2 regions of the Bacillus sp. 41-22 genome follow, and region 1 is predicted to be linked to the other one. Evidence: riboswitches for the same ligand, from Rfam matches in the RefSeq annotation. Region 1 holds a riboswitch; the other holds the start of a gene.
The links. A riboswitch is a leader RNA that binds a small molecule or an ion and turns the genes downstream of it on or off. The one in region 1 is predicted to bind cyclic di-AMP.
Positions count from the first base shown of each region.

Region 2: it holds a riboswitch for cyclic di-AMP, as region 1 does, so the genes downstream of both, LCF45_RS09245 (APC family permease) here and LCF45_RS03830 (SipW-dependent-type signal peptide-containing protein) in region 1, are expected to answer to the same signal.

Region 1 is NZ_CP084035.1:748,360-756,718, reverse strand. It holds gene kdpDN (KdpD-like non-kinase potassium sensor) at 1-1,054, opposite strand, end outside; gene kdpC (K(+)-transporting ATPase subunit C) at 1,111-1,692, opposite strand; gene kdpB (potassium-transporting ATPase subunit KdpB) at 1,710-3,800, opposite strand; gene kdpA (potassium-transporting ATPase subunit KdpA) at 3,814-5,481, opposite strand; gene kdpF (K(+)-transporting ATPase subunit F) at 5,501-5,581, opposite strand; gene LCF45_RS03830 (SipW-dependent-type signal peptide-containing protein) at 5,578-5,682, opposite strand; cyclic di-AMP (ydaO/yuaA leader) riboswitch at 5,777-5,922, opposite strand; gene LCF45_RS03825 (hypothetical protein) at 6,185-6,415, opposite strand; gene LCF45_RS03820 (hypothetical protein) at 6,432-6,818, opposite strand; cyclic di-AMP (ydaO/yuaA leader) riboswitch at 6,912-7,059, opposite strand; gene thiD (bifunctional hydroxymethylpyrimidine kinase/phosphomethylpyrimidine kinase) at 7,145-7,957, opposite strand; gene LCF45_RS03810 (thiazole biosynthesis adenylyltransferase ThiF) at 7,973-8,359, opposite strand, start outside.
Region 2 is NZ_CP084035.1:1,794,172-1,802,530, reverse strand. It holds gene LCF45_RS09245 (APC family permease) at 287-2,113, opposite strand; cyclic di-AMP (ydaO/yuaA leader) riboswitch at 2,256-2,402, opposite strand; gene LCF45_RS09240 (hypothetical protein) at 2,542-2,670, shown strand; gene panE (2-dehydropantoate 2-reductase) at 2,733-3,665, opposite strand; gene LCF45_RS09230 (hypothetical protein) at 3,841-5,316, shown strand; gene LCF45_RS09225 (oxygen-dependent tRNA uridine(34) hydroxylase TrhO) at 5,365-6,324, opposite strand; gene LCF45_RS09220 (Nramp family divalent metal transporter) at 6,818-8,113, shown strand; partial or broken gene LCF45_RS09215 (M23 family peptidase) at 8,173-8,359, opposite strand, start outside.

The DNA of each region.
Region 1 (8,359 bases):
TCGCCGATTGCCCGAGTAAAACTTGTGTCACCTGTAGTCTTTTTGCAACTTCAATAATAACATCAGCGGGCTTTCTTCCCTTTGCTTCTTCTAATACAAAGCTCGCATCAAATTGATTCGTTAGCGATTTCCATTCTTCAATCGTTTGCTTTTTGCCAGCTGAAATAGAATCTATATTTTCTCTTTCAACGTTTAACACATACAATTCAGCATTTAGCCGATCAGCCATGCGCCAACCTCTCCGTATTAATTTCTCTGCTGTTGAACTGTATTGTACACAAACGAGAATTTTTTCTTTCACACCGATCGGTTCTATTACTGTTTGGCTAATTTTCTCATCCATATCATCTGCAACTTCTCGAAGTGATAACTCTCTTAATGCCCCTAAATTATTTATCGTAAAGAAGTTTTGTAAGCTTTGTTGAATTTTTTCTTCCTTATATATCTTTCCATCTATTAATCTCTTCCGGAGTACCTCAGGTGTTGCATCAACAAGCTGAATTTCATTTGCTTTTTGTAAAATAAAGTCTGGAATACGCTCTCGTACTTTGACATTCGTAATTTGAGCTACAATATCATGAACGCTTTCTAAATGTTGAATATTAAACGCTGATAATACAGATATACCGGCATCTAACAATTCCTGCACATCCATGTAACGTTTCTTATTTTTCGACCCGGGAATATTACTATGCGCAAGTTCATCCACAACAACAATTTGTGGTGCCCGCTTTATAATTTCTTCTACATCAAGTTCATAAAATACTTTCCCTTTATAATCTATTTCTTTTAAAGGAACTTTTTCTAAATCAGCAATTGCTTCTTCCGTCTCTTTTCTACCGTGTGTTTCAATTAAACCAACTACAATATCAATACCGTCTTTTTTCATCTCTCTTGCATCAAATAGCATTTTATAACTTTTCCCAACTCCAGGTGCAGCCCCTACGTATAGCTTTAACTTTCCGCGATTTTGCTGCCGAATATATTCTAAATACTCTTCTGGCGTTCGCCTTTGAAACGTCGGTTTATAGTCATCCGCATACAAAACACTCACAACCTTTCTTTCGAAACAACGCTACCTCAATCCGTTAGATTGAGGTAGCACTGTTACTATTTCATTAGTTTCTGTAATTCTAAATTTAACTTTAAGACGTTCACGCGATCTTCTCCAAACAAGCCAAGCGCTGCACCTTCCGTTTGATCCTTAATCAATTGATCTAGCTTTTCTTTCGGAATATTCGTTAATTTCGAGATGCGATCTACCTGTACAGAAGCCGCCTTCGGACTAATGTCAGGATCAAGCCCTGAACCTGAATTCGTCACTAAATCTATTGGTACTTCTGTAACTGGAATGGCCCGGTTTTGTTTCTTCCAGTCATCAATACTTTTCTCAACTCGTTTTGCTAAATCTGGATTAGACGGTGCATAGTTATTTGAACCAGATGCTTCTGCTTTATATTCTATACTAGAGACACGTCCATGAAAATAACGTGGATCTGTGAAATTTTGACCGATTAATTTTGAACCAACTACTTCATCTTTATCATTATATATAAGACTTCCATCCGCATTATCCTTCATTACCGCTTGCGCAATACCAGTTACAATAAGCGGGTATACGAGGCCGCACAAAACTAGAAATGTAAAAGTAATACGAATAATTGGTGAAAGTATACTTTGTTTTTTCGCCATCTTTTTTCCCCTCTTCCTTATATGAACAAGCCGACAATCATATCAATTACTTTAATTCCAATGAATGGAACGATAACTCCACCAAGCCCATAAATGAGTAAGTTTCGGCTAAGCAATGCATTAGAACTCATCGGTTTATACGCAATACCTTTCATCGCTAACGGAATTAGTAGTGGAATAATAACTGCATTAAATATTAATGCTGATAAAATCGCTGAAAGTGGCGATGTTAATTTCATAATGTTCAATGCTTCCATTTGCGGAATTGCTAATGTAAACATCGCTGGAATGATTGCAAAGTATTTTGCTATATCGTTTGCAATACTAAACGTTGTTAACGCACCACGCGTCATTAACAATTGCTTACCAATTCCTACAACCTCAATGATTTTTGTTGGATTCGAATCTAGATCAATCATATTCGCTGCTTCTTTCGCAGCTGTCGTACCACTATTCATCGCTAATCCAACATCCGCCTGCGCTAATGCCGGGGCATCATTTGTACCATCACCTGTCATCGCTACAAGTTTCCCTTTGTCTTGCTCTGCTTTAATAACCGCAATTTTATCTTCTGGTTTACACTCAGCAACGAATTCATCTACTCCTGCTTCCTTTGCAATTGTTGCTGCTGTTAACGGATTATCACCTGTACACATAACCGTTTTAATCCCCATTTGGCGCAATTGTTCAAAACGTTCACGCATACCAGGTTTCACTGTATCCTTTAAATATATTAAACCGTAAATACGATTGTCTACTGCAACTACAAGTGGTGTTCCGCCTTCTTTTGAAATCAAATCTGCTTTTTGATTCACATCTTTTGGAATCATCCCGCCTTGCGATTGAACCCATTCAATCACGGCACCAACAGCACCTTTTCTCACTTTCGTTCCATCCTGTAAATCAACACCGCTCATTCTTGTTTCTGCTTTAAATGGAACAAATTCACCTTGTTCTGCAATTTCTCTATTATATGATATAGATTTCGTTTGTACATATTCTATAACAGATCGACCTTCTGGTGTTTCATCTAAAACTGAGCTAATCGCAGCCCATTTTCCTACTTGCTCAATCGTTTCATTTCCTACTGGTAGCAGTGTATGTGCCATCCGGTTCCCGAAAGTAATCGTACCTGTTTTATCTAAAATAATCGTATTAATATCGCCCGCAGCTTCTACTGCTTTCCCTGACATCGCTAATACATTAAACTTTGTTACGCGGTCCATCCCAGCAATACCAATCGCTGATAATAACCCACCAATTGTCGTTGGAATTAAACAAACTAACAATGCTACAAGTACAGCTGTATCAATTTGAAACCCTAAATAGTTTGTAAAAATCGGCAACGTCACAACGACAATTAAGAAAATTAGAGTTAAACTCGTTAATACTGTGTTTAAGGCAATTTCATTCGGCGTTTTTTGACGCGCAGCTCCTTCTACTAAAGAAATCATTTTATCAATAAATGATTCGCCAGGGTTACTCGTAATTACAATCGTAATCTCATCACTTACGACCATCGTACCGCCTGTTACTGAACAAAAATCACCACCCGCTTCTTTTATAACAGGAGCTGATTCTCCTGTTATTGCAGATTCATCTACAGACGCTAATCCTTTAATTACTTCACCATCATTCGGAATCATTTCTCCTTGTTTTACAATAACAACGTCACCTTTTCTCAGATCAGTTGCTGAAACTTGAACAATGTCTCCATTTTCTTTTACAACGTTTGCAAACACATCTTTCTTCGATTGTTTTAAAGAATCGGCTTGCGCTTTACCACGACCTTCAGCCAACGCTTCTGCAAAGTTAGCAAATAAAACTGTAAATAATAGAATAAGAGAAACTGTTATATTAAACCATCCTGGTACACTACTAGAAATACTTGGAAGAAAGGATAAAATTAACGTAATGATAAATCCAATTTCCACAACAAACATAATCGGATTCTTTATCATTACTTTCGGGTTCAATTTCGCAAAGGATTGTTTCATCGCATGTGTCACGATATCACGATCCATCGTTTTCGCTTGTCTAACTTCATCTTCTACAGCATGTATTTGTGACTGATTTACTTGTTTTTCTTTTACTACTACCGGTCTCATCATTTACCCTCCATTACTTCAATATAAGAAATTCTGCAATTGGGCCGAGTACTAACATCGGGAAAAATGTTAACGCACCAACAATTACAATCGTTCCAATAAAGATTCCTCCAAATAAACCATTATCCGTACGGAACGTTCCGACTGTTTCTGGTACTACCGTCTTCTCTTTCAATGAAGCTGCCACAGCTAGCATCGTAATTAAACTGAAATAACGTCCTAAAAACATAACTAAACCAGTCGTAATATTCCAAAACGGTGTATTATCTGCTAATCCTTCAAATCCAGATCCGTTATTCGCAGCTGACGATGTGTATTCATATACAACTTGCGTTAAACCGTGAAAACCGGAGTGAGAAATCGCATCCGTTCCTAAACTTGTTGAAAGAGCTAATGCTGAAAATCCTAAAATAAGTAATGGATGAAATAGAATCGTTACTGCAATTAATTTCATTTCCTTACCTTCAATCTTTTTACCTAAAAACTCTGGTGTCCTTCCGACCATTAATCCAGATATAAAGACTGCAATAATTGCATACATAATAATATTAATAAAGCCCGCTCCAACACCACCGTATACTGTATTCAACATCATATTTACGAGTGGTACTAATCCGCCAATTGGTGTTAACGTATCATGCATCGTATTAACGGCCCCTGTTTCAGCAGCTGTCGTTACTGTTGCGTATAGTGAAGAAAATACTGTTCCAAATCGCACTTCTTTTCCTTCTGTACTTCCTTGTACATGTTCGATACCCATTCCATTTAATGCCGGATTACCATTTAATTCAGATGTAGTAATCGTTATAAATCCGAGTAAAAACACCATAAATAGTGAAACGAAAAGGATACGTCCTTGTTTTTTATTTCCTACCATTCTTCCGTACGTAAATGGAAGTGCTGTTGGCAATAACATCATAAGCATCATTTGCAAAATATTACTCATTTGCCCTGGATTTTCGAAAGGATGTGTAGAGTTTGCTCCGAAAAATCCTCCGCCGTTATTTCCAAGTTCCTTAATGGAAACGAATGATGCAACTGGACCACGTAAAATACTTTGCTTCGCACCATCAATTGTTTGTGCTGTAACCGCCCCATCTAACGTTTGTGGTACACCAAGTGCGACAAAGACTAACGCCGCAATAAATGCGATAGGAAGAAAAACTCTCGTTAACGCTCTCGTAAAATCAACGAAAAAGTTACCAAGTTCTTTTCCAGCGAGCCCTCTTATAAATGCCATAACGATGGCTAACGTCGTTGCTGGTGCCGCAAACATTAAAAATGTAATCCCGATTAATTGTGATAAATAAGATAAACCATTTTCACCGCTGTAATGTTGTAAGTTTGTATCAGCCATAAAACTAATCGCTGTATTAAAAGCGAGCGTAGGCTCCATCCCTTCAATATGCGCTGGATTTAATGGCAATACACCTTGTAATCTGAAAATGAAATATACGACGACAATCATAAATCCATTGAGTAGAACTAATGATAATGCATACTGTTTCCACGTTTGATTGTATCCTTTTACACCTGTAATTTTAAAAATAAGTTTCTCAAAAGGCCCGAATACTTTATCTAGCTTCTTGCTACCTTGAAAGGCTTTCTCTAAATAAATCCCCGTTGGCTTTGCTACTAAAATAAACAAGAGCATTGTAATAACGACTGCAACCCAAATCATAATGAATGATTCCCCCTAATTAAAACTTTTCTGGATTTAATAATGCGTATACTAAGTACACCGTAATCGCTGCAACAATAACCGATAAGGCAATCATCATGATTGCTTCCCTTCTTTCACAACTTTATCTGACCAACTTGCAAGACTTGCCATCGATGCGACTAACCCAACAAAAATACCGATCATTACAACATCTAACATAACTACCCCTCACTTTTGTTAATTTTTACCATCTAGTTATCAAAAAAAGAACACTAAGCTCTACTTAGTGTTCGAAACGAACAACACAAAGTAAACCTCCTCTCTAAACGCTTACGAGGTTAGCTGTCGGATTCGGGCCTAAAGAGTAGCCCTACTTTCAAAATTGAAAGATTCACCCCAAGTGACAATGCACAAAATTGGTTCCCCCGCTCCATTTCTGGAACTCAGCGATTTTAGGTTTTTTTTGGAAATTTTATGAATGATTTATGAGAGTAAATATACTCCTCTAAATTTAACTTGTAAAGGGGTAAATTACTGAAAATAAGAAAATATCCATCTATTTAAGCGTTTACATTAGTTGTTATTAATATTTTTTCATCTGTTTTCTCGTCTTTCCTTTCTTTTTCACAGAAATGATCTTTTAAATACGAAATAAAAAGAGCGAATTACATGAAGTGCATAGCTTGTTGCACTCAGCATTCGCTCTTTTTTCATTCAACCTTTATTCTCCACGCAAAAAAGCACGCAAATTTCTCCCTCGAATATAAACTTGTGATAATTCCGCATGTAACTGCTCATATTCGGTAATATCCGCCTCTAAATACAAAACATCTTTTGATGGTAATATAATATATGGACCTGGAAAAAGAGGATCGAGCACTACCAATTCGTGAACTCTCTCTACCGATATCGCCCAACGATTCGCTATATCTCCTAGTAACAACACTTTCATCTTCATTTCCCCCACCTTATTCAAAAAATAAAAAAGAAATATTATCACAGTTCGTAAACACTACAAATTTAGCTCCAATTGTTTCATAGAGCCTGGCCGGATAGCGTTTATTCTTTGTAACAACAGTAATAGGCGCTTGAAAAGAAAAACGAATGTGTTCTGTGAAGAAACTAACTATCGGAAGCTCATCCCCTAGTAAAATCACCTTCTTAATACGTGTGCAAATACTAGTAAAATCCTTCTCCTTATTACAGCTATAAGCTGATTCAAACCCATACTCTCTAACTTCAGCCGCTATCTCTTCATTGGCTGTAAAAATAATTAACTCATGCTGAAATGCTACTAGCTCTCTTAAACTCTTTACCTTGTTTTTTTCTCCAACACAAATAAGTGTTAGTTCCATGTACCTCATCCTCCTTAGCATAAAAGAACTCAAACATAGATTGATATTCTCCTATACTAATCAGACCGATGAAGTGATGTATCCATCATGGCACCGTCCTCTCTCAAGACGCTTACGAAGTTAGCTGTCGGATTCGGACTTTGAGAGTAGCCCTACTTTCAACATTGAAAGATTCACCCCTAGTGACGACGCACAAATTGGTTCCTCCGCTCCATACATTTGGACTCAGCGTATTACAAAAAATGTATTCTGGCTGATATATTACTCCTGTATTTGGAAAAAGTAAACACAAAAAAAGCCAGTTAACAAACTGGCTTCTCGTATCTTTATACATGCGTCTTATTCAATTTATATGCAAAATGATTCGTCGGCCCATGACCACTTCCAATATTCAATGGCTCTTCAATTGCTATACTAATAAATCGTTTTGCTTCTTGAACTGCCTCTTCCATCAAGTAGCCTTTCGCAAGTCCTGCTGTAACCGCTGAAGCAAATGTACACCCACTTCCGTGCGTTTGCTTCGAAGGAATTCGTTCACTTCTAAATTCAATAAACTGCTCACCATCAAAGAGTAAATCAATTACTTCATTACCTTGATATTCTGCATGTCCGCCCTTCATAAGCACATATTTAGCCCCTAATTCATGCAATACTTTTGCAGCTTCCTTACTATCTTCTACATTATGAATCTCCATTCCAGTTAACACTTCTGCTTCAGGAACATTCGGTGTGACAACAGTTGCTACTGGCAATAAATATTCTTTTAATGCTTGTACTGCTTCTTGTTGTAATAATGACGCACCGCCTTTAGCAATCATAACAGGATCTAGCACAATATTATTCCAGCCAAATTTCTTAATATGCTCTGCCACAATTTGAATAATTTCACTACTAAATAACATTCCCAGTTTCACAGCATCTGGCGTTAAATCCGTACCAATTGAATTCAGCTGCTCCGTAATCCCTTCTAAAGAAACAGGATATACCCCTTGAACGCCAAGCGTATTTTGAGCAGTAATTGCTGTAATAGCCGTCATTCCATACACACCAAGCTCTTGGAATGTTTTTAAATCCGCCTGAATCCCAGCGCCGCCTCCGCTATCAGACCCTGCAATTGTTAAAGCTTTATTCACTTTCATCCCACTCATCCTTTTCTACCCAAAATAGCGATGATAAATTGTTTTCGCTTCGCTTATATCTTTCGTGCCATGTACAAGTACACGGCCATCTTTAAAAGCAACTAATCTCTTTTCTTCAACCGAAAATGATAATAAATATGGATTTACATTCAAATCATTCACGCGATCATTCAGCAATTTTTTATATTGTTCAAAATCCATTTCCTCTTTATGAGGTGGTCTAATTTGAACTGTATTTCTCCCGCATAACACTGCTGTTTTTGAAGTGTTTTCCTTATTTAAATATGGATATACTGCCTGTTCACCACACGATAGACAATTATGTTTACGAAGCTTTCGCACATTCATACATGAATATTCATTTTTCCATACATCAAATGATACAAGCCCATCTCGAAGCGA
Region 2 (8,359 bases), 1.0 Mb from region 1:
GTTTTTATTAAAGTTTTGTACTGTAAGGTCATTTAAACACAGCTATTCATCTATCGTAAAGAAGTATTTTAATTCCCTTTATTTTCAAGACCTCATGTCCTTATTCCAAAATAAAATCCACTTAACTTCCTCCATTAAAATATCCATATATCACAACAAAAAACACTGTTTACTCATAAGAGATTATATTATAGTAATATAATTTTAAGACCTATATGCAATTATGCATAGCATATACACAAAAAGGATAGCTTCACTTTCGTGAAGCTATCCTTAAAAAATCTTATTACTTTTTCAAATGATATGGAACTGTCGTAATAACAACATTTCTTTTATAGAGTAAATACGCACGAATGAGTAAACTAGACTGATTATGAAGAATGTTATGCCAACCTTTTTTCGGAATAAACTGTGGTATAACGACCGTAACTCGGTAATTTGATTCACTCGCTTTATATTGCACTGTGTCAATAAATTTTGTAAGCGGCTGAATAATGCTTCTATAATGAGAATGTAATGTAACAAGCCTTACTTCAGGTTGCCACTTCTCCCATTTCTCTTCAAATTTCTTTTCCTCTTCTCTGTCAAAAGCAACATATACAGCGATAACTTGATCTGCAGAAAGAGCCTTAGCATAGTTCAATGAATTTTCTACTACATGAGTCATACCAGCTACAGGAACGACAATTACATTCCCTTCAATCGGAACAAGTGGTTCACAAGTTTTTAAACTTAATTGATCGCCCACTGCATCATAATGCTTCTTAATTCGATGGAACAAGAAGATAATAAAAGGTAAGAAAATAAGGATTGACCAAACTTGTGCGAACTTAGTTAAAAAGAACATGCTCATAACGATAAAACTAATGACTGCACCAATTAAATTAACCGTTAATCTTAAAGCCCATCCTTCAGGCTTTTCACGAAGCCATTTTAGTACCATTCCAGTTTGAGAAAGTGTAAACGGAATAAATACCCCTACTGCATATAGCGGAATCAAGTGTTCTGTTTTCCCCTGAAAAGCTACAATTAAAATAATCGAAGAAATCCCAAGTATAATAATACCGTTTGAATAACCTAGGCGGTCTCCTCTAATCGTAAACATTCTCGGTATGAACTTATCTTTTGCAAGATTAACCGCTAATAGTGGAAATGCAGAATAACCTGTGTTAGCCGCAAGAATTAATATTAAAGCTGTTGTACCTTGTATGAAATAGTACATGAAATTACGTCCAAAAGTTTGTTCAGCAATTTGTGAAACGACTGTTACTTCCTTACTTGGATTAATTCCGTAATAATAAGCTAAAAAGACAATTCCAGAAAATAAAACTGCAAGTAATGCACCCATTGCAAGCAATGTTTTCGCTGCATTGTTAGGTGCAGGATCTTTAAAGTTTGGAATTGCGTTAGATATCGCCTCAACACCCGTTAAAGCAGAGCTTCCTGAAGCAAATGCTCGTAACAGTAAGAACAAACTAATTCCCGCAACTGGTGTTCCAATTGGCGAATGCAGCGTGGGTGAAACGTGACCAGTCAAAATATTATATATTCCTACACCAATTAATATAAATAATGCTACAACGAATAAATAAACCGGATATGCTAAAACGGAAGCTGATTCCGTTACGCCTCTTAAATTTAAGATGGTAATCAATATGACAAATATAATCGCAATGATTACATTATGTGCATGTAAACTAGGAAAAGCTGATGTGAGCGCATCTGTACCTGCGGACACACTTACTGCAACAGTTAAAATGTAATCGACTAATAAAGATCCTCCAGCTATTAATCCCGGATTCATCCCTAAATTTTCTTTTGATACAACATATGCTCCGCCGCCATGAGGGTAAGCAAAAATAATTTGTCGATAAGATAAAATAAGAGCTGTCAATAATACTAATACCCCAACAGCTATCGGAATGGAATACCAATAAGCTATTGCTCCAAGACCTGCTAGTGCAATTAATATTTGCTCTGGTCCGTATGCGACCGATGACAATGCGTCAGAAGATAAAATGGCTAGCGCCTTCGTTTTATTAAGTTTTTGCTCTCCTAACTCAGTTGATTTTAACGGTCTTCCAATTAAAAATCTTTTAATAGATGAAACCAATGCTGTCCACTCTCCAATAATTTTGTACGAACGATTTTGCTAGTTACAGCGATAAACTATTTCTTCAGAAAACAAAAATGTCTACAAGCCATAACGAAATAGACTTGTAGACATTATTTTTTTTGTCGCACAAGCTCCACCTTCCTTCTCAATATAACGCTTACGAGGTTAGCTGTCGGATTCGGGCCTATGAGTAGCCCTACCTTTTTCAAGGATTCACCCCATTGGATTATGTACTAATCCATAAGAACGGGTCCCCCGCACCATGCGGCTTCAGCGATTTAGAAAATTGAAACTGTGGATTATAATACTCCTTTATTTTCAAAAAGTAAACAAAAATTTTAAAAAAGAAAAAAATTAAAACGATTGCGCATAATCCACCGAAAAATATACATAATGAATACTAAAAATCCACAAAGGAGACCCGTATGTCTAAAGAAAAGAAGCCACTTTTTTCCGATTCCTATTTAGATGCAGTAGCAAATGAAATTAATCAGCTATATGGTAAACGTGAAAGAGAACGAAATACGACAGATAAACCGAAAAGAAACGAATAAATTGTCAAAAAGAAACAAAAAAAGGATAGCAACATTTATATTTTGCTATCCTTTACTCTTTTTCATACCATTTCTTTAGTAAAAATCATTTTTTCATATACCTTTAAATTTTGATACACAACACTTAATAAAGGCACATCTATAGACATTTCCTCTGCTAATTTCAATAAGTATCCTTGTAAATGCTTCCCTTCAATGAGCGAACCTTTTTCCATATCCCGTTGCATCGATGACTTCATATCATACGAAATTTTATCAATCGTTTTCATATGTTCCTGGGCGATATTCTCCTTAACTGGAGCCCCCATAGATTTCATGATTTGCACTGATTCTTCAAATAAGTTCCTAATAAATTCTCGGCCTCCATCACTCTCACGAATCGGTCCTATCGGCGCACGCATTAATGTTGTCACACCTGACATTGCGGTGATAAATAAATATTTATGCCACATATCTTGCACAATATTTTCACTTAAAACAAAACTAGCTTTTGTATCTGCAAATGTTTTAGAAATAAGCTTTATTCTCTCTGAATCTTGAGGCTTAATTTCCCCAAATACAAGTCTGTTGGCAGCACTCGTTTGTACAATTTCTCCCTGATCGTTTAATGTCGTCTCGATAAAGCATAGACCGCCAATTACTTTCTCTTCACCGAATTCCTTTTGTAATAGTGATAAATGAGCGATACCATTTAACAATGGGATTATTACAGTATTTTTACCTACAAACGGCTTTAAATCTATGGTCGCCTCGTGTAAATGATACGCTTTTGTTGAAAATAAAATCACATCAAATGGAGTCGTTCTATCTTCTTTCGTTACCAATTTCGGTTGAAATGAAAAATCTCCATTAACACTACGAATAACAAGGCCTTTTTCTTCTAATTGCTGTTTTCTTTTGCTGCGAACGAGAAATGTAACATCTTCTCCCTTTTCTACTAATCGGCCACCGAAAAATCCGCCAACGCCCCCAGCTCCTAATACTAAAATACGCATACAACATCCCCCTTTTTCTAACACAATTATACTAATTTTAGTATACATAACATTATACATGTCCCTTGTTAAATAAGCTGAATTTTCATTCTTAATCTAATGAACAAGAGAGGTTATTTTCAAGAAAAATTGGGCATGTTGTTTCTATAGCTTATACGGAAAGGAAACAATGTAAATGGAGGCAATACAAACAATCGAGGAAAAAGATGTAACAACAGCTATATTTCAATTTATATTCCCGTTTTCGTTTAAAACTGGATATGAACAAAATATGTTCCCTTTCTTACAAAAAAATGATTTTCGACCTTTTCGACTCGATCATCTTGAAGATGAAAATACATATTACGGGAAATTTCAAGTTTCACATCAAAATATGGAAGCATACTATCTTTCCTTTACAAATAAAATTCTCTTTCCTCATTCAGAACATCAAAAAGGATTACAGCGCTATTCTAAAGACCTTAATTTAAATGGACATTTAACAACTAACCTTATTTCCGTTCCATTCAAGATACATTCTATTGATGTAACACTTTGTCCTTATGAGCTTGGGTTCTTAACAATTCGGACAGAAATAAAAACCGCTCCTAACATGACATTATCAGAAGCGATTGAATTCGCGGTTCGCTTCCGTGTACTTGAAACTAATAGTGATACGACTGAGACTATTTGTATTGAATGTGATGGAAAAAAATATTCACAAGTAGAAAAACTTATATTCGGTGATTTATTTCATGGTTTAACAGACTTCTTTGAGAACAAGAGATTGCGGAGTTCTTACTTTCAAACATTCCCTTTCTTTGAAGACCAGCGAATGTATGTACAAACTCTATTATCCATAAACAAAGAGTCAGACCTTCATATAATCGATATATATCGAGCTTCCAGTCTTTCCGGATTATCAGATGATGGTAAGCCATATATTAGTGCAAATAATGTTCCTTATATTCACGATTATTTAACAAAACATTCTTATCAAAGATGGGCTCCTAACCGTTACTTTATTATGGAAGAACATATTTTCACATGTATTACAAATGAAGGTGAACAAGCAGTCACTAAACTTGCTAGTCAAATGTACGGGGAGTTTTATTACGCTTTATTATTAAATTTATTTCATAAAGTTGTTTTATTAAAGATGGCAAACGCTTATGCCGAGTTAAATATTGAACAAGATACAAATGAAATAGAGAAATTAATTTATTCAATAAATTCGTTTACAGCTAATTATTTTTCTTTAGAATTAGTATCCCAATCACAAAGTGAAGATATTTTCTTTCGTCTAAGAAAACTTTTTAACATTGAAGTACTGTACACGAACGCGAAACAAAATCTCGATAGTTTATTTAAATATCAAGAAAATGTTGCTTCAAAAAAAGATAGCCTCTTATTATTAATTTTAACGCTCTACTCTGTTGTAGGCCAAATGTTAGGGTTTACTATGATTGATCTTTTAAGAAACACCGATTCAAACAAAATATCATCGCCTTTTGAATTTTTTGCTCTATTAATAGCGATTAGTGGCATAGTCATTTCACTTATTTTAGGTATACAAAGTTTATACCAATGGAGTGTACAACATAAACGAAGAAAAGCATGGGTAAAACAAACTGTACTTTCTGCTGTGAAAGAGAAGGATAGTACAAAGTAACTAAAAAACAGATGGCAGCACGATGCTACCATCTGTTTTCTATTATGCTTACTTACCTGCTTCGATTTTTTCTAATGTAGCAGCTACTTGCTCTTCTGTTAATTCGTGTTGCACGATATAACGATTACGTGGGTGTACACGACATTCATGAGAACATGCACGTAAATGTTTTGCTTCACTTTCTTCAGAACATAAAATTTTCTTGTTACATTCAGGGTTTGCACAGTTTACATAGCGCTCACAAGGTTCACCTGTAAAGTGATCTTTACCAACGATAACATGTTCTTTTTGGTTTACTGGTACAGCGATACGCTCATCAAATACGTAACATTGACCATCCCAAAGTTCACCTTGTACTTCTGGATCTTTTCCGTACGTTACAATTCCGCCATGAAGCTGGCTTACATCTTCATAACCTTCACGAACTAACCAACCTGAGAATTTCTCACAACGAATTCCACCTGTACAGTACGTTAAAATCTTTTTACCCTCAAGTGTTTCTTTATTTTCTCTAATCCAATCTGGTAATTCACGGAATGATTCAATATCTGGTTTAATCGCACCTTTGAAGTGTCCTAAATCAAATTCATAATCATTTCGTGCATCAATGATAACTGTATCTTCTTGTTTCATTGCCTCATAAAAATCTTTTGGTTCTAAATACTTCCCAGTAATTTCTTTCGGGTTAATGTCGTCTTCTAGACGAAGTGTAACTAACTCTGAACGAGGACGTACGTGCATTTTCTTGAATGCATGTTCATCTGCCTCATCAATTTTAAATACGATTCCAGCAAAACGTGGATCATTATTCATCGCTTCCACGTATTTTTCTGTTTGCTCAACAGTTCCAGAACAAGTTCCGTTAATTCCTTCTGTCGCTACAAGAATTCTTCCTTTTAACTCAAGTGATTTACAAAATTCTAAATGCTGTTCAGCAAATTCTTCTGGGTTTTCAATTGTTGTGTACATGTAATACAGTAATACTCTATATGGTTTTGTAGTTGCCAATGTATTTCTACCACCTATCTAAATTTTAAAATCATGTATAAGTTAACGTTCATATCAAAACATATATAATAAGAAAATACATACTAAATTGTACTTAGCCTATTTTCTTCTATTTACAATTTTTTCTATAAGTTAACAAAAATAAAAACAAGATTACAGAACAAAACACTACGGTTAGGTTGTAATCCCAATATATTATATATCATACAATTTCATTTCCATCAATTAATATGCTGTAATATAGGCTGTATGTTCACATAAATTTCAAAAACAACCCTATAATTTATTATCTTCTCCCTTATTCAACAACCATAAACTCCCAAAATATTTTTGCATCGTCACACCATTCATTGCACACAGTCATATAATTTGCATTAAGGAAACTTTTATGTTCAAATGAAATTGCCACATCATATATCTAAATGTATTGAAATAATGAGTAAAAATAAAGTGAAACTTTAATCAAGTTAAGATTTCAAAGGGGAATACTACTATGAATAAAGATATAACAAAAGATGAACAAGTCCCTTCTCAAAGTACAACAGTTCAATCAGCCCATTTAGCGTTAAGTGGACAAACAAAAGGCTTTAAAAGACTGTTACCATTCTTAGGACCTGCTTTTATCGCATCAGTTGCTTATATTGATCCTGGGAACTTCGCTACAAATATCGCAGCTGGATCACAATATGGGTATTTATTGCTTTGGGTAATACTCGCTTCTAATTTAATGGCTGTATTAATTCAAACTTTATCAGCTAAATTAGGAATCGCTACTGGGAGAAATCTTCCTGAAGTAGCTCGCGAAAACTTCCCCAAACCAGTTTCCATCGGTTTATGGATACAAGGGGAACTCGTTATTATGGCTACAGATTTAGCTGAATTTATTGGGGCAGCACTTGGCTTATACTTACTATTTGGAATTCCGATGTTACCAGCTGCTTTAATTACAGCAGTTGGATCATTTATTATTCTTGAATTTCAACGCAGAGGCTTTCGTCCATTAGAAGCTATCATAACAGGTATGATTTTTATCGTTGTTATCGCTTTTGGTATCCAAGTCTTTTACGCAAAACCGGAATTAAGCCCTCTACTCTCAGGACTTTTCACTCCAAAATTCCAAGGTGTAGATAGCATCCTTTTAGCAGCTGGAATTTTAGGTGCGACAGTAATGCCGCACGCGATATATTTACATTCGGCCTTAACGCAGCGCCGTGTAGTCGGAACAAATGATGAACAAAAGAAAAAGATTTTCCGCTTCGAATTCATCGATATTATTATTGCAATGGTTATCGCTGGAGCAATTAATGCAAGTATGTTAATTGTAGCAGCTGCACTATTCTTTAAAAACGGCTTGCACGTTGAAGACCTTGATGTTGCTTTTAACCAGTTCAGTAATTTAGTCGGTCCTGTATCGGCTGCATTATTTGGGATTGGACTTTTATCAGCAGGTTTATCTAGTTCTTCTGTTGGTACGATGTCTGGTGATATTATTATGCAAGGATTCATTCGAATGCATATTCCGTTATACTTACGCCGATTTATAACAATGATTCCGCCTCTCGTTATTATCGCTTTAGGTGTAAATCCAACTTACGCTCTCGTTATGAGTCAAGTTGTCTTATCTTTCGGTATTGCCTTTGCATTAGTACCACTTATTATGTTTACAAGTAATAAGAAGATTATGGGTGCACTCGTCAACCATCGCATTACAACATTTATCGCGTGGTTAATCGCTGCACTTATTATCGTTTTAAATATTTTCTTACTGTATCAAACATTTGTAGGTTAATAAAAAAGGGTATTCCAAATTTGATTTGGAATACCCTTTTTGTATGAAATGATTTCCTTCTACTTACCACTTATGTATGTCCCTCTTTCCGGCATTATCGCACCTTTTTCAGTTCGAAAATAAAGTGGTAAGCCTTCAGTGAAAAACATACTCACCTTGGATGGATCCTGCCTTTGATGATGGATATGTAAATGTGGTTCACTTGAACTTCCTGAGTTACCGACTTGTGTAAGAAACAAAAATACC